One region of the Streptomyces sp. NPDC093089 genome, then DNA from elsewhere that is predicted to be linked to it. Evidence: riboswitches for the same ligand, from Rfam matches in the RefSeq annotation. Region 1 holds a riboswitch; each other region holds the start of a gene.

Region 1 (5,573 bases):
CCTGTACATTTTTTACAGATGGAGGTGCCCGCCATGGACGCGCGCTACGTCCTGCCCGAGTTCACGGAGCGGACCGGCTTCGGAACCCGCACCCTCGACCCGTACTCCAAGCTGCTCGAATCCCGGATCGTCTTCCTCGGCACGCCGATCGACGAGACCTCGTCCAACGACGTCATCGCCCAACTGCTGCACCTCGACTACGCGATGCCGGGACGGGACGTCTCGCTGTACATCAACTCCCCCGGCGGCTCGATCAGCTCCATGACCGCGATCTACGACACGATGCGGACGCTCTCCTGCGACGTGGAGACGACCTGTCTCGGGCAGGCCGGCTTCACCGCCGCCGTCCTGCTCGCCGCCGGCACCCCGGGCAAGCGCATGATGCTGCCGGGCGCCCGGGTCACGCTCGAACAGCCCACCCTGGACGAGCCGCTGCGAGGGCAGCCGAGCGACCTCGACCTCCAGGCGCGTGAACTGCTCCGACTGCGGGGCGTGGTGGCCGGCATCCTCACCGAACACACCGGCCGGAGCCGGGAGCGGATCGACGCCGACATCGACCGCCTCACGGTCCTGGACGCCCCGGCGGCGGTCGCGTACGGCCTGGTCGACCACGTGCTCACCAGCCGGCGGGGCTCCGCCGGCGGCGCGGCGCGGTGAGCCGGCCATGGTTCCCGAACTGCCGCCCCTGCCCGCCCTGACGCGGGCCGAGGGCGAGTTCGTCGACGCGTACCTCGAAGTCGTCGACCTCCTGGGGAAGATCAATCCATCCAGGGGATCGCATACTTATGGGGCACTCCGTGCGGCACAAGCCCTGGTCGGACGCGCCGAGGCACTGCGCGAGGCCCTGACACTCATGCACATGCGGGGCGAGAGCGAGGTGCACTCCGACACATTGGCGCGCGCCCTGCGGGTGTTGGACGGCGAGCGCCGCGCCGACCGGGTCACCGTCCCCCGCACCCGCGCGAGTTGACATTCCGGCGTGTCGTGTCGAGGTCCGGTCGGCCGACACGCGCCGCAGATTCCCTCCCCCGTTCGGCGTAGTCGATGAGTCGACACAGCACGCGGGCAAGTTGCGCAACAGGTGTACGCATTTGGCGGAATCGAACGCTCCATCGCAGGTGCGGGGCTCGTTGGCCAAACCTCCGAAGATCACAAAGGCTCCCTGTCCACCTGAATGGATCAGTCGTGAGGAGCCTCACATATCGCCGTTTCAGCTCGGTTTTCGCCCATGTCGTGAGTCAAGATCCCTGACGACGACAAGCCCCCGCCACCGCGGCGGGGCGGTCCGGGCGGACGCCGAGTCCTGCCGCTGTCCCGGACGTCTGGTCGACAGGATTGGATCGGCAGGAGTGGAGGACCCGATTTTTACGGGACGAACGCGCTGTTCCGGCAGCGAGGCCGTTCCTTGGGGTGAAGCCGCAACCGCGGCCGGGCATCTTCGCCAGCCCGAACCCGACAGGTCATCCTTCGCAGGCGGCTGACGAAGGGTTGCGCATGACTGCGCAGATGCACGTCCCGTCCCTGCTGTCCCGGGCCGGAGCCGTCTCGGCTCTCACCCTCGCCGCCGTCGGCGGCACGCTGCTCGCACCAGGAGCGGCGCCGGAGGCCCAGGCAGCCACCGCACACGCGAACACGGCACTGAGCGTCGCCGCCTCGAAGAAGGGATCGCCGTACCGGTACGGAGCCAGCGGACCCACCCGGTTCGACTGCTCCGGTCTGACGCTCTACGCGTACAAGAAGGCGGGCAAGTGGCTGCCTCGCACCGCGCAGCAGCAGTACAACAACACCCGGCACATCTCCGCGTCCAGCAGACAACAGGGGGACCTGGTCTTCTTCCACTCCGGTGGAAGGGTCTACCACGTGGGGATCTACGCCGGCGGCGGCAAGATCTGGCACTCGCCCAAGACGGGGTCCTGGGTGAAGCTCGACAGGATCTGGTCGTCGAAGGTCTACTACGGCCGCGTCCGCTGACGGCCCCCGGCCACTGAGCCGGACCCGCGGACCGCGAAGAGGAGCGGGGTGGCGCCGCCCCGCTCCTCCTCCCCCGGTCCGCTAGATCGCCACCCGGGCGGCCGTCCACGGGAGCGTGATCGCGACCGTCTTGCCGCCCTCCTCGGTCGGCGTGACGGACAGGCGGCCACCGGCCTCGGCCGCGAGCGAGCGGATGATGACGAGGCCGCGGCCGTTGTCCTGCTGGACCGCGGCCGGAAGGCGGCGGGGCCGGCGGGGATGGCTGTCGGTCACGCCGACGTGGAGGACCTCCTCGCGCACCAGCCGTACGTCGACGGTGAACGTCGGCGACTGGCCGAAGGTGTGGAGGACCGCGTTGGTGGCCAGCTCCGAGACGATCAGACGGATCGCGTCGGCGGTCTCGCCGTCGTCGTCGAGGCCCCAGCCGGCGAGCACCTCCGCGACGTAGCGCCGGGCCGTGGGGACCGAGGCGGGTTCGCTCGGCAGAGTGACGGATGCTTCCTGGTGATCTGCCATGGCGACGCTGTCCCTTTCCCGCCGGGAGCACTGCCCCGGATTGCGCTTCGCGTCAGAGTGCCACCGATCGTGCCGCCCCGGGCGGGGTTCCACCAAGATATGTCCCCATCTGTCGCCCGAAGCGGTGAACTCTGCGGCCCGTGAACGCGCTGGGGGTGTGGTTGGGGGGGGGGGGGGGGGGGCGGGCCCCCCCCCCCCCCCCCCCCCCCCCCCCCCCCCCCCCCCACCCCCGAGGGCCGCCGGCTCAGACGACGGGCGCCGTCCGCAGGATCGTCGCCACCGCACGCTCGATCTGCGCGTCCGTCAGGTCGGCGCGGGCCGTGAGCCGCAGCCGCGAGATGCCGTCGGGCACCGACGGCGGCCGGAAGCAGCCGACGAGGAGGCCCTGCTCGCGGCAGTCCGCCGCCCAGGCCAACGCCGCCTCCGGGGAGGGCGCGCGGACCGAGACGACCGCCGCGTCGGGCCTCGCCGAGACGAGGCCGGCGTCGGTGAGCAGCCGGTGCAGGGTGGTCGCGACCGTACGGGCCCGCTCGGCGAGGCCCGGCTCGGCGGCGATCAGGCGCAGGCTCGCGAGCGCCCCGCCGGCGGCGGCCGGGGCGAGTCCGGTGTCGAAGATGAAGGTGCGGGCGGCGTTGACCAGGTGCTCGATCACCCGGGCGGGGCCGAGGACGGCACCGCCCTGGCTGCCCAGGGACTTGGAGAGGGTGAGGGTGGCGACGGCGTCCTCGTCGCCGGCGAGCCCGGCCTCGTGCAGGGCGCCCCTGCCCCCCGTACCGAGGACGCCGAAGCCGTGGGCGTCGTCCACGACGAGCCCGGCACCGTGCGCGCGGCAGGCCCCGGCGAGTGCGGACAGCGGGGCCTTGTCCCCGTCGACGGAGAAGACGGAGTCGCTGACGACCAGGGCACGCCTGCCGGGGTGCGCCTCCAGCGTCTTGCGTACGGCCTCGGGGTCGGTGTGCGGGACGACGGACGTCTCGGCGCGGGCCAGGCGGCAGCCGTCCACGATCGAGGCGTGGTTGGCGGCGTCGGACACGATCAGCGCGTCCCGGCCGCCGAGCGCGGTGAGCGCCGCCAGGTTGGCGGTGTAGCCGGAGGAGAAGACCAGGGCCGCCTCGAAGCCGCAGAAGTCGGCGAGTTCGCGCTCCAGGCGGGTGTGCAGCCGGGTGGTGCCGGTGACGAGCCGCGAGCCGGTGGAGCCGGCGCCCCAGCGCCGTGCCGCCTCGGCCGCCGCCTCGGTGACCTCCGGGCGGCGGGTCAGTCCGAGGTAGTCGTTGCTCGCCAGGTCGAGGAGGTCCGACTCGGCCGCGCGGGGCCGCAGCGTCCGGACGAGACCGGCCTCCGCCCGGCGGCGCGCCTCGGCGTCGGTCCAGTCGAACGCGGTCCGGCGCGGGCCCGCGGCCCGTGCGTCGTCGGCCTGTGGCATGCGGCGATCCTTTTGTAGGCAGCGCACAGACCCTAACCGGAGTATGCCGAGGTCGTGATGTGGTCATCCACACACCTCAATCGGAGGCGTTTGTTCGGTTCCTCCTTGGCCCGGGGGCGGGCGGTAGGCAAGGATCTGCGGTTATGGACCTGCTGAACACGCTGGTGGAAAAGGGGCTGCGGCGCGAGCTGCCGACCCGTGAAGAAGCGCTCGCCGTCCTGGCGACCTCCGACGACGAACTGCTCGATGTGGTGGCGGCGGCCGGCAAGGTGCGCCGCCAGTGGTTCGGGCGTCGGGTGAAGCTCAACTACCTCGTCAACCTGAAGTCGGGGCTGTGCCCCGAGGACTGCTCGTACTGCTCCCAGCGGCTCGGCTCCAAGGCCGAGATCCTCAAGTACACGTGGCTGAAGCCGGACGAGGCGTCCCAGGCCGCCGCGGCGGGCGTCGCGGGCGGTGCCAAGCGGGTCTGCCTGGTGGCCAGCGGGCGCGGTCCGACGGACCGCGACGTCGAGCGGGTCGGCAAGACCATCGAGGCGATCAAGGAGCAGAACGAGGGCGTCGAGGTGTGCGCCTGCCTCGGTCTGCTCTCGGACGGCCAGGCGGAGCGGCTGCGCGAGGCCGGCGCCGACGCGTACAACCACAACCTCAACACGTCCGAGGCGACGTACGGCGGCATCACCAAGACCCACACCTACGCGGACCGCGTGGACACCGTGCAGAAGGCGCACGCCGCCGGTCTGTCGGCGTGCTCGGGCCTCATCGCGGGCATGGGCGAGAGCGACGAGGACCTGGTCGACGTCGTGTACGCGCTGCGCGAGCTGGACTCGGACTCGGTGCCGGTCAACTTCCTCATCCCCTTCGAGGGGACCCCGCTCGCCAAGGAGTGGAACCTCACCCCGCAGCGCTGCCTGCGGATCCTGGCGATGGTCCGGTTCGTCTGCCCCGACGTCGAGGTGCGGATCGCGGGCGGCCGCGAGGTGCACCTGCGCTCGATGCAGCCGCTCGCGCTGAACATCGCGAACTCGATCTTCCTCGGCGACTACCTGACCAGCGAGGGCCAGGCCGGCCAGGCCGACCTGGACATGATCGCGGACGCTGGCTTCGAGGTGGAGGGCGCCGGGACGACCACGCTGCCGAAGCACCGCGCCGACGCGCTCGCCGCGGCGGGCGGCGGCTGCGGTTCGCACGGCTCCGCCGAGGGCGCCGGCTGCGGCTCGCAGGCGTCCACGTCCGCGGAGGGCGCGGGCTGCGGCTCGCACGCCGGTGGCGGCTGCGGCCCGTGCGGCGGTCACGCGGAGGCTCCGGCGGAGGCGCCGGTCGCCGAGGCCGAGGCCGCGCCGAACGGGGCCCGGACCGACCTGGTGGCGGTGCGCCGGCGGGGTGCCGGCACGGACCTGGCGCCGAATGCGTAACGACGAACTCCTCGCCCTGGACCGGGCGCACGTCTGGCACCCGTACGGCCCCATGCCGGGCCGGGCGGAGCCGCTGGTCGTCGCGTCCGCGTCCGGGGTGCGCCTCCGCCTCGCAGAGCCGGTGGAGGGTCGGGACGAGCTGGTCGACGGCATGTCCTCGTGGTGGTCGGCGATCCACGGCTACAACCACCCCGTGCTCAACGAGGCGGTGCGCGGCCAGCTGGAGAAGATGAGCCACGTCATGTTCGGCG
Region 2 (5,573 bases), on a different contig from region 1:
GAGGCCCTCGGGGACGGCGGCCCGGTGCGGTTCGCCACGGCCGCCTTCGGGGGCGGCACGCCCACCTTCCTGACCGCCGGCGAGCTGGAGCGGCTCTGCGACATCGCCGAGAAGCGGATGGGGGTGGACCTGCGGGCGGTGCCGCTGTCCGTGGAGACCTCGCCCGCGACCGCGACGGCCGACCGGCTCGCCCTGCTCGCCGAGCGGGGCGCGACCCGGCTGAGCATCGGGGTGCAGAGCTTCGTGGAGGCCGAGGCGCGGGCGGCGGTCAGGCCGCAGCGCCGTGCCGACGTGGAGGCCGCGCTCGGCCGGATCCGGGACAGCGGCGTCCCCGTGCTCAACATCGACCTGATCTACGGGATCGACGGCCAGACCGAGCGGTCCTGGCAGGTCTCCCTGGACGCGGCCCTCGCCTGGCGGCCCGAGGAGCTCTACCTCTATCCGCTGTACGTGCGCCCGCTCACCGGACTCGGCCGGCTCCAGGACCCCGCGGCCGCCGACCGCGCCTGGGACGAGCAGCGGCTCCGCCTCTACCGGCACGGCCGGGACCACCTCCTCGCGCACGGCTACGAGCAGGTGTCGATGCGGATGTTCCGCCGCGCGGACGCCGGGCCCGCGGGCCCCGACGACCACGCCTGCCAGACGGACGGCATGATCGGCCTGGGGTGCGGGGCCCGCTCGTACACCTCCGCCGTGCACTACTCCTTCGACTACGCCGTCGACATGCGGGAGATCCGCTCGATCATCGACGTCTACACGGAGACGGAGGACTTCTCGCGCGCCGCGCACGGCTACGGGATGACCGGGGCCGAGGCGAGGCGCCGTCACCTCCTCCAGTCGCTGCTCCAGGCGCAGGGCATGCCCGTCGACGGCTACGAGGAGCGCTTCGGTTCCTCTCCCCTGGCCGACTTCGGCCCCGAGCTCGCCCGGTTCGAGGCGCTCGGCTGGCTGGACGCGGACGCGCCGGAGGGGCTGCTGCGGCTGTCGCCCGAGGGGCTCGCGCACTCGGACGGGCTGGGCCCCGATCTCTTCTCCCCCGCCGTACGGGCCGCGATGGCCGCGTACGAGGCGAAGTAGCGGGCCGGCGTGCACCCGAACCCGTCCTCGGGCACGGACCTGACCGTGCTGTACCGGGGCCCGCTCTCCTCCTGCGACTTCGACTGCCCGTACTGCCCGTTCGCGAAGCGGCGGGACACCCCCGAGCTGCTGCGCGCGGACCGGGCGGCGCTCGAACGGTTCACCGGGTGGGCCGCCGGGCAGACCGGTGACCGGCTGCGGATCCTCTTCACCCCGTGGGGCGAGGGCCTCGTGCGCTCCTGGTACCGGCGGGCGCTGGTCGAGCTCTCCCGGCTGCCGCACGTGGAGCGGGTGGCGATCCAGACCAATCTGAGCTGCCGCACCGACTGGCTGGCGGAGGCGGACCCGGAGACCGTGGCGCTCTGGTGCACGTACCACCCCGGCCAGACGCCGTACGAGCGCTTCCTGGCGAAGTGCCGCGACCTGACCGGGCGGGGCGTCCGGTTCAGCGTCGGCGTGGTCGGGCTGCCCGAGCACGCGGACGACGCCCGGAGGCTGCGCGCCGCCCTGCCGCCGCACGTGTACCTCTGGGTGAACGCGGCGGAGGGGCACGTGTACACCGACGCGGAGGCGGCGGAGTGGACGGGGATCGACCCGCTCTTCCCCTACAGCCGGCATCCGCACCGGTCGGCGGGGCTGCCCTGCCGGACGGGCGAGTCGGTGATCTCGGTGGACGGCGAGGGGACGGTGCGGCGCTGCCACTTCGTCAGGGCGGAGCTGGGGAACCTGTACGACGGCTCGTACCGCGCCGCCCTGCGCCCCCGGGCCTGCCCCCTCGCCGTCTGCGACTGCCACATCGGCTACGTCCACCTGGAGACGCTGCCGCTGTACGACGTGTTCGCCGGCGGGGTCCTGGAGCGGATCCCCGCCGTCCTGCCCCCGCCGTCCCTCCCCCTGACTACAGGGGCATGAGGTCGGGGCGCTTGGCCTCGACGTGGTCGCCGGAGCTTTCGCCGCGGAGGCGGCGGCCGATCCAGGGGACGAGGTACTCCTTGGCCCAGTGGATGTCGTCGCGGCGGACTTCGAGGGTGCCGCGCGGGGGGACCGGGGGCCAGGGCTGGTCCGGGTCGGCGGGCACGGGGAGGCCGAGGACCTGGCCGGCGCGCAGGGCGACACGGGTGTGGCCGTCCGGGGAGAGGTGGAGCCGGTCGTCGTCCCAGGCGCGCCGGTCCTGGACGGACTTCAGCGACCACAGGTCGAGGACCGGGCAGCCGTAGCGGTCGGCGATGGCCCGGACGTGTCCGTTGTACGTGGCGATCTTGCCGCGCAGGTGCTTGAGGAGGATCACGTCGCGGGTGTCGAAGCCGGTGGTCACCATGACGGTGCCGACGGCGGAGGCCAGGTCGGCGACGGCGCGCTCGAAGCGCTCGGCGACGTCGTCGGGGTCCGTGCCGGGGCGGATGATGTCGTTGCCGCCGGCGCAGAAGGTCACCAGGTCGGGGGCGAGTTCCTTCGCCCGGGGGACCTGTTCCGCCACGATCTGGTCGAGGAGGCGCCCGCGTACGGCCAGGTTGGCGTAGCGGAAGTCGTCGTGCTCCGGCAGCTCGTCGGCGAGCAGGACCGCGAAACGGTCCGCCCAGCCGACGTACGTCCCGTCGGGCCCGGGGTCTCCGACGCCCTCGGTGAAGCTGTCACCGATCGCCGCGTACGACCCGAATGCGTTCTTGTCTGTTGATCTCGAATCGTCTGCCACGGGACCACATCCTTCCCCTTCGGATGTGACCTACGCGACCGTAAGGAGGGGTTGACGCCGGGTGACATATGCCACCGATAAAGATTCCCCCAAGCCGGAATACGGCGGCGGCCCGGCACGTGCGTGCCGGGCCGCCAGGAGGGCTTCCGCGAAGGGAGGCGTCCGCGTCAGACGGAGACGCCGTGCTGGCGCAGGTAGGCCAGCGGGTCGATGTCCGAGCCGTAGTTCGGCGAGGTGCGGATCTCGAAGTGCAGGTGCGGGCCGGTGGAGTTGCCGGTGGAACCGGAGAGGCCGATCTGCTGGCCGCCGGTGACGGTCTGGCCGGACGAGACGGAGAGGGAGGAGAGGTGCGCGTACTGCGAGTAGTTGCCGTCGGCGTGCTGGATGACGACCTCGTTGCCGTAGGCGCCGCTCCAGCCGGCGGAGACGACCGTGCCGGCGCCGACGGCGCGGACGGTGGTGCCGGAGGAGGCGATGAAGTCGACACCGGTGTGGTAGCCGGAGGACCACATGGAGCCGGAGGCGCGGTACGGGGTGGAGAAGCCGCCGGTGACGGGGGCGACCCAGCCGGAGGCGGAGGTCGAGGAGCCCGACGACTGCGCGGCCTGCGAGGTGGTGGTCTCCGAGGTGGCGGCGGCCGGGGCGGAGGAGCGCTCGGAGCCGCGGGAGGCGCGCGGGGTGTCGCCGTTCTTCGAGCTCTGGGTGCTCTTGGGGGCGGCCTTGGGCGCGGTGCTCTTCGGGGCGGCGGGCGCGGAGCCCTTGGCGCCGAGGGTGAGCTTCATGCCGGGGAGGATCAGCGAGGGGTCCTCGCCGACGACCCGGCGGTTGTCGGCGTACAGCTTCTGCCAGCCGCCGGCGAGGTGGTGCTCGGCGGCGATCTTCGACAGGTGGTCGCCGCGGACGACGGAGTACGTCTTCGGCGCGGCCTTGGCGGGGGCGGCCTGGACGGCGGCGGGGGCCTTCACCTGCGCTGCGGCGGTGACGGCGTGGCCCGGGACGGCGGCCGGAGCGGACTGCTCGGCGGCGTGGGCCCCGGTCGCTCCGAGGAGCGGGAGGGCGACGACGGCGCCACCGGTGCCGGCGACGGCGAGTCCACGGGTGAGGGGGTTGGTCCTGGGACGGCGGTGCTTACCCTTCGCGGGCATGGCGAATTCCTCTCCGGCGCCTGCGAGGTGAGCTGTCGGGTTCGGACTGGAGATGCCCGGCCGCGTTCTCACGCGGCTTCACCCCGAGCCGTCCTGCATCGCGGGACCGGCGTACTTCCTGGGTCCCCCGCTCCTGCCACACATGGGTGAGTGAATTCCGGACGGTGGCAGGATTCGGCGGTCCGACCGGATTGACGGTGACGCTAGACGAGCGGGGTCGGCGCGAACAAGCCACTGTTTTCGAGGGGGATTCACGGGGGTGCCATTCGGCTCGAATTCCGGTCACCCTGCGTGGATGACGGTCCTTCGATTTCCTTTTTGCGCACGGAAATTGCTCCGGGCGGTCGGCCACGATCCGTCACCTTTATGACGCTGCTCACGCAGCCCGGCCCATCTCGCCTGCAACCAGGGCGCGTTATCCCCAATACCTCAATTCGGACAGATCGCCCATTACCGTCCGAGGGGGTGCGCCTTCACCACCCCAACGGGATGATTGGCCCTGGAACCGATCTCGCGTCGGGCACCCGAACGACGACACCCAGGAGCATCCGTGACGCAGCAGCTTCCGCAGGTCCCGCCCACCGAAGCCGACGAGCCCGAACTGGCGGAGGTCCGCAACTTCAGGGACGTGGGCGGCCTGCCGACGACGGACGGGCGCGCCGTGCGCCCGGGCCGTCTCTTCCGCAGCGGCCACCTCGCCCACGCGACCGAGAGCGACGTCGCCTTCCTCGCCGCGCTGGGACTGCACACCGTCTTCGACTTCCGCAACGAGGCCGACCGGAAGGTCGAGGGCGCGGACGTCGAGCTGCCCGGCGTACGGAACGTGAACATACCGCTCAACGACCCGGCCGACGGCAAGGAGTTCTGGAAGCTGGTCCGCGACGGCGAGACAGAGCAGCTGCGGGAGATCCTCGGCGACGGCAAGGCCGCCGCCCGGATGTCCGAGTCGTACCGGAGGATGGTGGTCGAGCGGGCGTCGGAGCACAGCCGGATCCTGCACTCCCTGGCGGAGGAGAGCGTCCCCGCCCTGATGCACTGCGCGGCCGGCAAGGACCGCGCCGGGCTCTCCATCGCGATCACGCTGCTCGCCGTCGGCGTCGAGCGGAAGGCGATCGAGGCCGACTACGTGAAGTCGAACGACCCGCACCGCCGCTACAAGGTGCGCCGCAGCTCCACCTCCCCCGACGCGATGTCGCCCGAGGTGATGGAGCTGCTGAGCCCGCTGTTCGACGCGCGGGTGGAGTACCTGCGGGCCGCCTTCGAGACGATCGAGGCGACCTGGGGCACGGTGGACGCCTACCTCTCGGAGGGCCTGAAGCTGGCCCCGGAGACCCGCGAGCGCCTGCGGGAGCGGCTGCTCACGGAGGTGTGACCTCCACCCGGGCCGCCCCGGCGGCCCGGACCGCCGCTACTGGTTCTGCCCGCCCAGCATGAAGAGCAGGTAGAGGAAGCCGGCGAAGAGGTGGCCGGCGATCAGGTAGGCGAAGAGGCGGAGCACGAGCCCCTTGGGGAACTTGCCCTCTCCTCGCTCCTCGCCGGTGACAGGTGCGGACTTCTCGGACATGTCGGTCCTTTCCTGGGGAAGGGTCGCGCAGGGTCAGCGCAGGTGCGGGGTTCCGTCGCCGAGGCACAGCTCGGCGGCGGGACTCTGCATCAGC
Region 3 (5,573 bases), on a different contig from region 1:
GGGCGCGCTCGGTGAGGGCGGGGTGCGGGTGCTCAACGAGCGGGTGCTCCGGGACACCGGGGTGGGCGAGCGGGCGCTCGCGGCGGTGGAGGAGCGGGAGCACTCCGTCCTCGACGAGCGTGCCGCCCGCTATCGGGGCAGCAGGGCGTCCGTGCCGCTCGAAGGCCGGACCGTGGTCGTCGTCGACGACGGCCTCGCCACGGGGGCCACGGCGCTCGCGGCGTGCCGGGTGGTCCGTGCCCGGGGGGCCGCCCGGATCGTGCTGGCCGTCCCGGTCGCGCCGCACGGGTGGACGGCGCGGCTCGGCGGCGAGGCCGACGAGACGGTCAGCGTCCACACGCCGGAGGTCTTCTACGCGATCGGCCAGTTCTACCGCGACTTCGAGCAGACCGCCGACGCCGAGGTCATCGCGTGTCTGGACCGGAGCCGTGCGGCGCGGGGCCCGGTGGTGCGGGACTCGGACGTGAGGATCGCGGTCGGCGGCGTCACGCTTGCGGGGCGGCTCGCCGTGCCCGACGGTGCCGCGGGCATCGTGCTGTTCGCCCACGGCAGCGGGAGCAGCCGGCACAGTCCCCGGAACCGGGCGGTCGCGGAGGTGCTCAACCGGCAGGGCCTCGGGACCCTGCTGTTCGACCTGCTGACCGAGGCCGAGGCGGGCGACCGGGCGCACGTCTTCGACACCCCGCTGCTGGCCGGACGGCTCGCGTTCGCCACGAAGTGGCTGGCGGAGCAGCCGGTGGCGACCGGCCTGCCGTTGGGCTACTTCGGCGCGAGCACGGGAGCGGCCGCCGCGCTGTGGGCGGCGGCCGATCCGGAGTGCGCGGTGAGCGCCGTCGTGTCGCGCGGTGGCAGGCCGGACCTCGCGGGGGACCGGCTGGCCGGGGTGCGCGCCCCCACGCTCCTGGTGGTGGGCGGTGCGGACGCGCTGGTGCTTGACCTGAACCGGAGGGCCGCTTCACTGCTGCGCTGCGAGAACAGGATCGCCGTGGTCGAGGGTGCCACGCACCTCTTCGAGGAGCCCGGCGCCCTGGAGGAGGTGGCGGAGCTCGCCACCTCCTGGTTCGCCGGGCACTTCCGGGCTCAGTAGGCGCCGTTGACGTTGTCGATGGAGCCGTAGCGGTCGGCCGCGTAGTTGCACGCGGCGGTGATGTTGGCGACCGGGTCGAAGAGGTCCATCGACGTGCCGGGCACGTGGTAGGCGAGGAAGGTCGGCTCGATGACCTGGAGCAGGCCCTTCGAGGGCGTTCCGGCCGCGGCGTTGGAGTCCCAGAGGTTGATGGCCCGGGGGTTGCCGGAGGACTCGCGCATGACGTTGCGGAGGATGCCGTCGTACGAACCCGGGATGCCGCGCTGGGCCATGATGGCCAGCGACTCGCGGATCCAGCCGTCGAGGTTGTCGGCGTAGTTGGTGGCGGCCGGGGCGGCCTGGGCCGGAGCGGCGGCGGGGGCCGCCGCCGGGGCGGCCTGCGCGGCGGAGGCGCCGGTGGAGGCCGGGGCGGAGCGGCGCTCGGAGCGGCTCGCCCGATCGGGTGTACCGGTCTTCTTCTTCGCCGGCGCGGGGGTGACCTTCGCGGAATCCCGACGAAGCGTCAGTTCAAGACCCGGATGAATAAGTGACGGATTGTCACCCACGGCGCTTCGGTTGGCCCGGTAAAGGTTCTTCCAGCCGCCCTGAATTCCCTTCTTCTGGGCGATCAGGGAAAGCGAGTCGCCGCGGACGACGGTGTAGGTGCGGGCGGCGGCCGGGGCGGCGGGAGCCTTGGCGGCGGTCGGCGCCGCGAAGGCGGGGGCCGCGACGGCGCCGGTGGTGAATTCCGGTGCGCCGGAAACGGGCGCGGCGCCGGCCACGGCGGGGGTGATCAGCGGGAGGGCAAGGGCGACGCCGCCCGTGCCGGCCAGTGCGAGTCCCTGGGAGACGGGGCGTCGACGGGGGCGGCGGTGCTTACCGTGAGCAGGCATGACGGATTCCTCTCCGGCGCCTGCGGGGTGAGCTGTCGGGTTCGGACGGGAGCTGTCCGGCCGCGCGCACGCGGCTGCACCCCGAGCCGTTCCGGATTTCCGGATCGGCGTATTCGTGGGTCCCCCGCTCCTGCCGTCGGGTGAAAAGGGAGGTATTTCGAGCGGTGGCAGGATTTGGCGATCCGCTCGAATGGAGGTGACCGTAGGCCAGTAATGCGGCGGATAACAAGGGGATGGCAGTCCGTCGCGCGGCGAAAAGATCACGTAATTCAGGTAATTCAAGATCGGCCGCCCGTCCGGGCCGTCGAACTCCCGTGTGCCCCATGGCCTGCGGACATTTCGATCATCAGGGCGAAACCGGGAAAGTGAGTCGCGTCACCAGGTTCCCAATGTCCGAATATGCGCGGTAATTCTGTTAATGGGGGAGTGGGTGGAAAAGACCCCCGCGGTGGGTGTGCAGTCAAGGGCAAAAGTCGCAAAACCGACATTCGTGCTGAAGGATGGACCCATCCCGACCGAGGAGCCGCCGGATGCCGCCCGCCCTCTCCACCCCCAGCCCCGACACCGTCGATCGCGAGGCCGCCACGCTCTACGACAGCGCCGTCTGGCAGCGGATCGTCACCGACTGGACCCCCGCCCCGACCTCCGATCCGCCCCCCGACCGGGCCTCCGGCCGGACGGGTGGCGAACCGGTCGCTCCCGACGCTCCGCCGCGAGAGCCGGAGAGCTGGCGGAACCTCCTCACGGTGCCGGTGGAGCGGCTCGTGGCCGACGCCCTCGACGCGCTGCCGCCGCCGCTGCCCGCCGAGCCCCGCCTGCCGGGCCGCATCGGAGCCGTACTGCCGGACCGGCTGCACATCTGGCGCCGCATCGGCCGCAGCGACCTGCGCCCGTCGGTTCACCTCGGCTACGCCCGCCGCGTGCTCACGGAGTGGGGCTGGCAGAACGTCCCGTACAAGCTGCGCGACGCGCGCGGGGCCCGGTGCGTCTGCGGCGCCCTGCTCGCCGCGCACCGACTCGGCCACGGCAGCGCGGACACCATGAACGAGGCTGCGGCCTGGATCATGACCGAGCTGCGGTCGCGGGGCTGGAACGATCTGATCGGACCGTGGAACCGGGCCCCCGGCCGTACGGCGGACGACGCCGTGGCCCTCCTGGACGCCACCATCCACCGGGCCGCGCAGGCCGGCCGCTGACGGCCCCGGGTCGCGACGGACGGCCCCGGAGGCCGTACCCGACGGCCCGGACCGTGACGGACGTCCGCCGGGAGGCACCCCGAGGGCGCCGCCCGGCGGACGGCGGCGGTCAGCCGCTGACGCTGGGCGCTCCGGTCTCGATGTGGCCGGTGTACCGGCGCGACCAGGTGCCGTCGATGTCGGCGACGATCGTGAAGTCGTACCAGCCGCCGTGGTAGGCCACCGCGTTGAAGAAGTCCTCGCGGCTGGAGTTCGCCGGCACCGTGTACGTCCACGGCCCGTCCGAGCGGTAGGCGTTCGACCGGATCGTGAAGGTGACCGGACCGCCCGACGCGTTGGTCATCCTGAACCACAGGGCCGTCTTGCCCGTGCCCGGCTCGGTCGCGAACCTGGCGGCCACCTCCACGGCCTTGCCCGCCTTGGAGGCGTCGCCGATGAAGCGCCGCAGGAAGCGGTTGGGGCCCATCATCGAGATGTCGTACTTGCCCGAACCCGAGCCGAGGCCGATGTTGAAGTAGTCGGACGCCGTACCGCCCGGGTCGACGGTGTACTGCCAGGCGGCGGTGTCGCGGTACTGGTGCGGGTGGATCGAGAAGTGCGCCGCGCGCCGGGCCTCCGCGCCCTGGTTCGTCATCGAGAACCAGGCCAGGATCTTGCCGGCCGCCCCGAACTCGAACCGGTCGAGGTTGCCGTTCGCCTGGTAGGGCACCGCGCGGGCCGGCCGGGTGCCGGACTCCTGCGCCGGCAGGGCGTTGTTCTGGGGCGCCGGGTTCGGCAGCGGGCCACAGGTGGCCTGGCCGATGACCTTGGCGGTGGAGGGGAGGCCCGCCGGCACGCCGTACACCGGGTGGGCGAAGTCGAAGACCCCGGTCAGATCGCCCGTCACCTTCCTGCGCCACTCGCTGATGTTGGGGCAGGTGGCCGGTGTGCCGAGGGCCGCCGTCCAGGTCTCCATGAAGCGCAGCACGGAGGTGTGGTCGAAGACCTCGGAGCTCACCCAGCCGCCCCGGGTCCACGGGGACATGACAATCATCGGGACGCGGAAGCCCAGGCCGATCGGCAGGCCGTCGAGGTACTCGCCCGGCGTCCCCGGCGGGGCGACCGGCGGCGGCACGTGGTCGAAGAAGCCGTCGTTCTCGTCGTAGTTGAGGAAGAGGACCGTCGAGTCGAAGACCTCGGCGTCGGCGGCCAGGGCGCGGTATACCAGGTCGACGAAGTGTGCGCCGTCCCCCGGCGGGGCGTACGGGTGCTCCGAGAACGCCTCGCTCGCGACCACCCAGGACACCTGCGGCAGCGTGCCCGCGACGACGTCGGCGCGGATCGCCGCGGCGATGTCGTCCGGTGTCGAGCCGGTGACCCTGGGGACCGACCCCATGCCCCGGTCGTACAGCGGGTCCCCGGGCCGGGCGTCGGTGAACTTCTTGAAGTACGCGAGGCCGTTGTCGCCGTAGTTGTCCTGGGCGTTCTGGTAGACCTTCCAGCTCACTCCGGCGCGCTGGAGCGCCTCGGCGTACGTCTCCCAGGTCAGGCCCGACTCGTCGCCGCCGTCCTTGCTGGAGCCGTCGATCCTGCCGCTCCAGAGGAACGTGCGGTTGGGGCCGGTGGCGCTGAGCGCCGAGCAGAAGTACGCGTCGCAGATCGTGTAGTGGTCGGCGAGCGCGTGGTGGAAGGGGATGTCCCCGCGGTCGAGGTGGCCGAGGGTCCGGGTGTTGCCCACGCCCGTGACCCAGTTGTCGAGCCGGCCCTTGTTCCACGCGGCGTGCTGCGAGGTCCAGCTGTGCGGCAGGTCGCCGTTGCACTGTGCGAGGGTCTCGCCGTCGACGCCGCCGGCGGGCGGGGTGTCGCTCAGCTTCCAGGGGTAGTGGCGGCCGCCCCAGTTGGGCTGGTTGAACATGCCCCAGCCACCGGGCAGGTTGCCCGCGGCGCGGTCGGCGAAGCCGCGGACGCCGCGCAGGGTGCCGAAGTAGTGGTCGAAGCTGCGGTTCTCCTGCATGAGGATCACCACGTGCTTGACGTCGGTGAGGGTGCCGGTGGCCGTCGACGCGGCGGCGGACGCGGGTAGCGGCGGCAGTGCCGCGCCCGCCACGAGCCCCGCGCCGATACCGACGAATCCCCTGCGGCTGATGGGAATCATGCCCCGCCTCTCGTGTCACGGCGTGCCCCGGCGGGCACGTCGGAGACATGATGAGGGAGGCGAGCTTAAAGGTATACAGCTGTGCCGTAATTAGTGGGTTAACAGCCGGAGGCTAGTAATTCGAAGGGTCTGATTGGTCCGTCTGTGGACCAATGGTCTCGCGATCTTGATCTGTGCCACCGGCGCCTCAAGGGTGCGTCCCCTCGTTCGTGCTCGGCGGTGCGCCCTCCCCTCCGGCTCGTGAGCGGCCCGATCCTCTCCGTCGACACGTGCGGGATCTGGAA
Region 4 (5,573 bases), on a different contig from region 1:
ACACCGCGCCCGTCCCGCACCGGGACACGGACGAGCCGGCGTTCCCGGCCGCCGCCGACCGGTCCCAGTGGCGCTACCGGCCGCGCCGCGACTTCTGGCGCAGCCGGCTGGTCCGGGCCGTCGCCGTCGTGGTGCTGCTCGCGCTGTGCGCGCTGGTGATCCTGGCGTTGGTCCGCGAGCAGACCGGCACCCAGGGCTTCCTCGTAGGCCTGGGCCTCGCCGTGCTGCCCGTACCGCTGCTGATGGCCGCGTTCCGCTGGCTCGACCGGGTGGAGCCGGGCCCCTGGAAGAACCTGCTCTTCGCCTTCGCCTGGGGCGCCTTCGCCGCCGCGCTCGTCGCGATCCTGGCGAACTCGTTCGCGGTCCGCTGGATCGCCACGGCCACGGCCGACCCGGACTCGGCCGACAACCTCGGGGCCACCGTCATCGCGCCGGTGGTGGAGGAGAGCGCGAAGGCCGCCGCGATCCTGCTGCTCTTCCTGTTCCGCCGACGGCACTTCGGCGGCCTGGTCGACGGGGTCGTCTTCGCCGGCTTCACCGCGACCGGCTTCGCCTTCACCGAGAACATCCTCTACCTGGGGAACGCCTTCGGCGAGGACCAGGAGGTCGGCGCCACCGGCATCGGCATGGTCACCGCGGGCACGTTCTTCGTCCGGGTCGTCATGTCGCCGTTCGCCCACCCGCTCTTCACCGTGCTGACCGGCATCGGCTTCGGCTTCGCCGCCCTCGCCCCGCGCGGGAAGCGCCTCCGGCAGGTGCTGCTGCCGCTCACCGGGCTGCTGCTCGCCATGGGCCTGCACGCCGCCTGGAACGGCTCGGCCACCTTCGGCGGCCCGTGGGCCTTCTACGCGGTGTACCTGGCGCTCATGGTCCCCGCCTTCGGCCTGCTGACCTGGCTCGCGGTGTGGAGCCGGCAGCGCGAGCTGCGCACGATATCCGGCGTGCTCCCGGCGTACGCGGCGGCCGGCTGGCTCTCCCCCGCCGAGCCGCTCGCGCTCTCCTCGATGCGCGCCCGCCGGCTGGCCCGCTCCTTCGCCGGGCGGACGTACGGCCCGGAGGCCGCACGGGCCGTCGGCGAGTACGAGTCCTTCGCGACGACCCTCGCGTTCCTCCGGGACCGGGCCAGGCGCGGCACGGCCGGACCCGACTTCCCGGCCCGCGAGCAGGAGCTTCTGCACCACCTGTGGCAGCGCCGCGCGGTCGCCTCGCCGTCGCTGACGTACGCGGCGCGGGCGACGGGCCGGGTGTGGGCGCCGCCGCAGTACCTGGACTACGGCGGCTACAACCCGTACCGGAGCTAGCCGGGGGCCTGCCGGAGCGGCCCGCGCCGACCGGACACCGGACCGAGCAGGAGTCCGACGACGTCCCTCCGAGTCGGCCGGAGCCGGGCGCGGTCAGGCGGCGGACGCCTCCGTGAGCAGGGTGAGTTCGGCCTCGGTGAGCGTCAGGTCGGCGGAGGCGACCAGGGCCGGGAGCTGCTCGACCGTACGGGCCGAGGCGATCGGCGCGACGACGGTGGGCCGGGAGGCGAGCCAGGCGAGGGCGACGGTGGCGACCTCCGCCTCGTGCGCCTCGGCGACGGTGTCGAGCGCGGCGAGGACGGCCCGACCGCGGTCGGTGTCGAGGTGCCGGCCGGCGCCTGCGGCGCGGACGCTGTCGACGGTGGCGCCGGGGCGGTACTTGCCGGTGAGGAAGCCGGAGGCGAGGCCGTAGTACGGGACGGCGGCGAGGCCGCCCTGTTCGGCGGTCGCCAGGAGCGGGCCCTCGTAGGTCGCCCGGGACACCAGGTTGTACTGCGGCTGGAGGGCCACGTACCGGGTGAGTCCCTCGGCCTCGGCGAAGTCGAGGGAGGCCCGCAGCCGCTCCGGGGAGATGTTGGAGGCGGCGACGGCGCGCACCTTGCCGTCCTTCACCAGCTGGTCGAGGGCGGTGACGATCTCCTCGACGGGGACGGTCTCGTCGTCGAAGTGCGTGTAGTAGAGGTCGATGCGGTCGGTGCCGAGGCGGCGCAGCGACTCCTCCGCGGCGCCCTTGATGGTGGGCGCGGAGAGTCCCTTGAAGTGGGGGTGGGCGCCGACCTTGGTGGCGACGACGATGTCGTCGCGGTTGCCGCGGGAGGCGAGCCAGCGGCCGATGACCGTCTCGGACTCGCCGCCCTCGTTGCCCTCGACCCACGCGGAGTACATGTCCGCGGTGTCGACGAAGTTGCCGCCTGCGGCGGCGTAGGCGTCGAGGACGGCGAAGGACCGGGCCTCGTCGGCGGTCCAGCCGAAGACGTTGCCGCCCAGGGCGAACGGGAAGACGTGCAGATCGGAACTGCCCAGCGGGCGGAGGGAGGTCATGGGGTGGTCAACCCCGCCCGCCGCCGGGCCTATTCCGTGCGAGCGCCCCGGGAGGACGGTCTCAGAGGCTCAGGCCCTTGGAGCGGAGCCACTGCGCCGGGTCGATGCCGTCGCCGCCGGCGGTGTGGACCTCCATGTGGAGGTGGGCGCCGGTGACGTTGCCGGTGGCGCCGACGCGGCCGATGGTCTCGCCGGTGCCCACGGTCTGGCCGACGGAGACCGTCATGGACGAGAGGTGGCAGTACCAGACCTCGGTGCCGTCGGCGAGCTCCAGGACGATGCGGTAGCCGTAGGAGCCGGACCAGCCCGCGGACTTCACGGTGGCGCCGTGGACCGCCTTGAGCGGGGTGCCCGTGGGCGCGGCGAAGTCGAGGCCGGTGTGGTAGCCGGAGGACCACATCGAGCCGGACTGCATGTAGGAGGCGCTGAGGGTGTACGAGGAGAGGGGCAGCGAGTAGCTCGCGGCGAGCTTGGCGAGGCGCTCGGCCTCCGCCTTCGCGGCGGCTTCCGCCTCGGCCTTGGCCTTCGCCTCCGCCTCGGCCTTCGCCTTGGCATCGGCGGCCGCCTTCTCCGCGGCGGCCTCCTTGGCCGCGGCCTCGGCGGCGGCCTTCTCGGCGGCCAGCTTCTCCGCGGCGGCCTTGTCGGCGGCGTCGGCGGAGGCCTGCTGCTGTTCGGCCTGCTGGAGGATGCGGGCGCGCAGGGCCTCGCCCGCGTCGGCGCCGGTCGCGGTCCGGTCGGTCGTCTCGGTCCGCTCGTCGACCGTCGTGGTGTAGGTGGCGGCGGTGAGCGGGTTCGGGTTGGCGCGGGCCGCGCTGACGGGCTCGCTGTCCTCGCCGGGGAGGAGGTCGCCGACGCCGGGGAGGTCGTGGGCGTCCGGGAGGTCGAGGTCGGGGAGCGAGATCGCGACCGGCGGCTTCTCCTTCGCGGTGGCGAGGCCGCCCGCGCCGACGGCGGCGATCACGCCGACGCCGAGGACGGTGGAGGAGCGGGCGAAGTTGGAGCGCTGCTTGACGACCCGGTGGCGGCCGCCGGCGCGGCTCTGCGCGCGGAGGGAGTCCTCGGTGGGATTCCACTCGGTGTCCGGGGCGGCGGGACCCGCACCACCACCGAAGGCATCGAAGGGGGCTTCGGGTGCGGGGGTGTTGGACGCCACGGAGGCGCGCTCCTTTCCTTCCTTCTCGCCTACCGGGTTAGCTGACGGGTTCGGAGCAGGAAGGTCTCCTACGGGCACGGTCGCACAGGTGCGAAAGGCCCGATTCACCCCAAGTGGTGGTTCCCCGGTTCCTTTTCAGGATTCGGCGCGTGCGCACGGTGCCGCCTCTTGCGACGGCTGAAACGACCGCGCTGCGTTATCGAACGTTAATAGACAGGGGGTCCCGATTCCAAGCTGTTCCCCTTGATCATTCATTGAAATGAGAGGGAAACGCCCGAGTTGACCCCCCTTCAGAACAGGATCGCCGGAGACCATCGATCTGACGTTATGTCAATTGTTATCGCAGTGACACCTCTCGACTACACCCGGTCACCGGCGCCTGATCACCGCGTCCCGCCGCCCGTCCGCTCGCCCCCTCCGGTCATCCCGTCCCGCCCGGCGGGACCACCGGCATCGTCCGCCGCCGCTCCGGCTGCCCCGCCGCCGGCCGGCCCACCGCGAGCAGCGCCATGTCGTCCGTCGAACCGCCGCCCGTGTGGAGGCGCACGTCGTCCACGAGCGCGTCGAGCAGCTCCTCGGGCCCCGGGAAGATCCGGCCGGCGAGCCGCTCGGCCGGGTCGTAGAAGACGCCCTCCGCGTTCCGCGCCTCCGAGAGGCCGTCGGTGTAGAAGAGGAGGGTCGCGCCCGGCGGATACGGCCGCGCCTCGGCACGGTCCGGCCAGACCGCCAGGTCCCCCATGCCGAGCGGCAGCGCCGCCTCGGCCGGCTCCATGAGGTCGAGCCGCCCGTCCGCGTACAGCATCAGCGGGGGCGGGTGCCCGCGGTTCACGACCCGCACGAACCCGCCGAACGTGCCGCTGCCGTCGGCGCGCGGGATCTCGGCGAGGACCGCGGTGGTGAACCCCTCGAAGGCGTCGAGACCGTGCCGGCGGGTGCCTTCGCGGGCCAGCGCCCGTTCGAGGCGCTGCGCCACGCCCTCCAGGGTCCGCTCCTGTTCGGCCGCCTCCCGGAAGGCCCCGATGACGACGGCGACGGCCTCGACCGCGTCCATCCCCTTGCCCCGGACGTCCCCGACCACCAGCCGCACCCCGTGCGGGGTGTCCTGGACGGCGAACAGGTCGCCGCCGATGAACGCGTCCGCCTGCGCCGCCTCGTACCGCGCCGCGCACTGGAGCCCGCCGATCCGCTCGGCGGGCATCGGCAGCACCGCCTTCTGCGCGGCCTCCGCGATGACCCGCGCCGAGGCGAGCCGCTCGCCGCTGCGGCGCACGACCTTGTTGATGAGGAGGGCGAGCGCGGAGACGGTGACCACGGTCAGCGTCTCGGTGAGGGCCGGGACCTCGTCGGCGGTGCCGTTGTAGACGTGCAGCCCCACGGAGGCGACGACGGCGCTGATCCCGGTGACCAGGGTGGTGAGCAGGGAGAAGAAGGGCGCGGCGATCAGCGGGGCGGCGGAGAAGAGCGGCGCCGCCGTGTACGCGGGCGGTGTCTCCACGTCGAAGAGGACGCCGCCCATGATGATCAGCGGGGGCAGCGCCCGGATGAAGCGCCGGGCGCCGCCGTACGCGGGGCGGCCCCCGCCGCGCCGACGCCCGCCGCCCGTCACTCTCTCGGGGTGCCCCACCTGTGCTCTCCTGCCCGGTCCGCCCGGCCGCGGTCCGCACCGCGCCCTCCCAGGGTGGCCGCCGCACCCGTGAGCGGCGACTCCCGGGGGGCCGAGTGGCGTAGCCCACCCGGCCCCCTGCCCCGGCCCTTGGCCCCCTTGGCTCCCCGACCCCACGGGCCCGCGGGCCCGTCACCGAACCGGCGGCCCGTCAGCCCCCGGTCAGCCCCGGTCGCCACCCCTCAGCCCCCGGTCGCCGCCTCGGCGAGTCGGCCACCGCGGGCCAGCAGGGCCATCGCCGCCGCGCACAGCAGTCCCACCGCGCACAGGCCGAGCCACGGCGCCGCCGACCAGCCGGTGACGTCGAGGAGGGCGCCCGTGCCCAGGTTCCCGAGGGTGATGCCGACCCCGCACACGGTGTTGTAGAGCCCGTAGTGGGTGGCGACCCAGCGCCCCCGGGACAGGGCGACGACCG

The links. A riboswitch is a leader RNA that binds a small molecule or an ion and turns the genes downstream of it on or off. The one in region 1 is predicted to bind cyclic di-AMP.
Region 2: another riboswitch for cyclic di-AMP. It lies ahead of ACIQFX_RS25290 (peptidoglycan DD-metalloendopeptidase family protein); the one in region 1 lies ahead of ACIQFX_RS22570 (C40 family peptidase).
Region 3: another riboswitch for cyclic di-AMP. It lies ahead of ACIQFX_RS08520 (transglycosylase SLT domain-containing protein); the one in region 1 lies ahead of ACIQFX_RS22570 (C40 family peptidase).
Region 4: another riboswitch for cyclic di-AMP. It lies ahead of ACIQFX_RS03465 (M23 family metallopeptidase); the one in region 1 lies ahead of ACIQFX_RS22570 (C40 family peptidase).

What each region holds. Positions count from the first base shown of each region.
Region 1 covers NZ_JBIVPA010000009.1:244,188-249,760, forward strand. The annotation lists gene ACIQFX_RS22560 (ClpP family protease) at 19-657, shown strand; gene ACIQFX_RS22565 (hypothetical protein) at 665-970, shown strand; cyclic di-AMP (ydaO/yuaA leader) riboswitch at 1,285-1,491, shown strand; gene ACIQFX_RS22570 (C40 family peptidase) at 1,495-1,971, shown strand; gene ACIQFX_RS22575 (ATP-binding protein) at 2,053-2,487, opposite strand; gene ACIQFX_RS22580 (8-amino-7-oxononanoate synthase) at 2,732-3,910, opposite strand; gene bioB (biotin synthase BioB) at 4,054-5,322, shown strand; gene ACIQFX_RS22590 (adenosylmethionine--8-amino-7-oxononanoate transaminase) at 5,315-5,573, shown strand, end outside.
Region 2 covers NZ_JBIVPA010000011.1:23,538-29,110, forward strand. The annotation lists gene ACIQFX_RS25275 (STM4012 family radical SAM protein) at 1-1,077, shown strand, start outside; gene ACIQFX_RS25280 (STM4011 family radical SAM protein) at 1,087-1,989, shown strand; gene ACIQFX_RS25285 (SGNH/GDSL hydrolase family protein) at 1,976-2,770, opposite strand; gene ACIQFX_RS25290 (peptidoglycan DD-metalloendopeptidase family protein) at 2,938-3,915, opposite strand; cyclic di-AMP (ydaO/yuaA leader) riboswitch at 3,920-4,105, opposite strand; gene ACIQFX_RS25295 (tyrosine-protein phosphatase) at 4,466-5,287, shown strand; gene ACIQFX_RS25300 (DUF6126 family protein) at 5,324-5,479, opposite strand; gene ACIQFX_RS25305 (helix-turn-helix domain-containing protein) at 5,513-5,573, opposite strand, start outside.
Region 3 covers NZ_JBIVPA010000003.1:350,385-355,957, forward strand. The annotation lists gene ACIQFX_RS08515 (phosphoribosyltransferase family protein) at 1-1,087, shown strand, start outside; gene ACIQFX_RS08520 (transglycosylase SLT domain-containing protein) at 1,081-1,959, opposite strand; cyclic di-AMP (ydaO/yuaA leader) riboswitch at 1,964-2,149, opposite strand; gene ACIQFX_RS08525 (hypothetical protein) at 2,490-3,155, shown strand; gene ACIQFX_RS08530 (phosphocholine-specific phospholipase C) at 3,265-5,289, opposite strand.
Region 4 covers NZ_JBIVPA010000001.1:715,023-720,595, reverse strand. The annotation lists gene ACIQFX_RS03475 (PrsW family intramembrane metalloprotease) at 1-1,301, shown strand, start outside; gene ACIQFX_RS03470 (aldo/keto reductase) at 1,395-2,342, opposite strand; gene ACIQFX_RS03465 (M23 family metallopeptidase) at 2,404-3,495, opposite strand; cyclic di-AMP (ydaO/yuaA leader) riboswitch at 3,507-3,653, opposite strand; gene ACIQFX_RS03460 (PP2C family protein-serine/threonine phosphatase) at 3,917-5,119, opposite strand; gene ACIQFX_RS03455 (MFS transporter) at 5,341-5,573, opposite strand, start outside.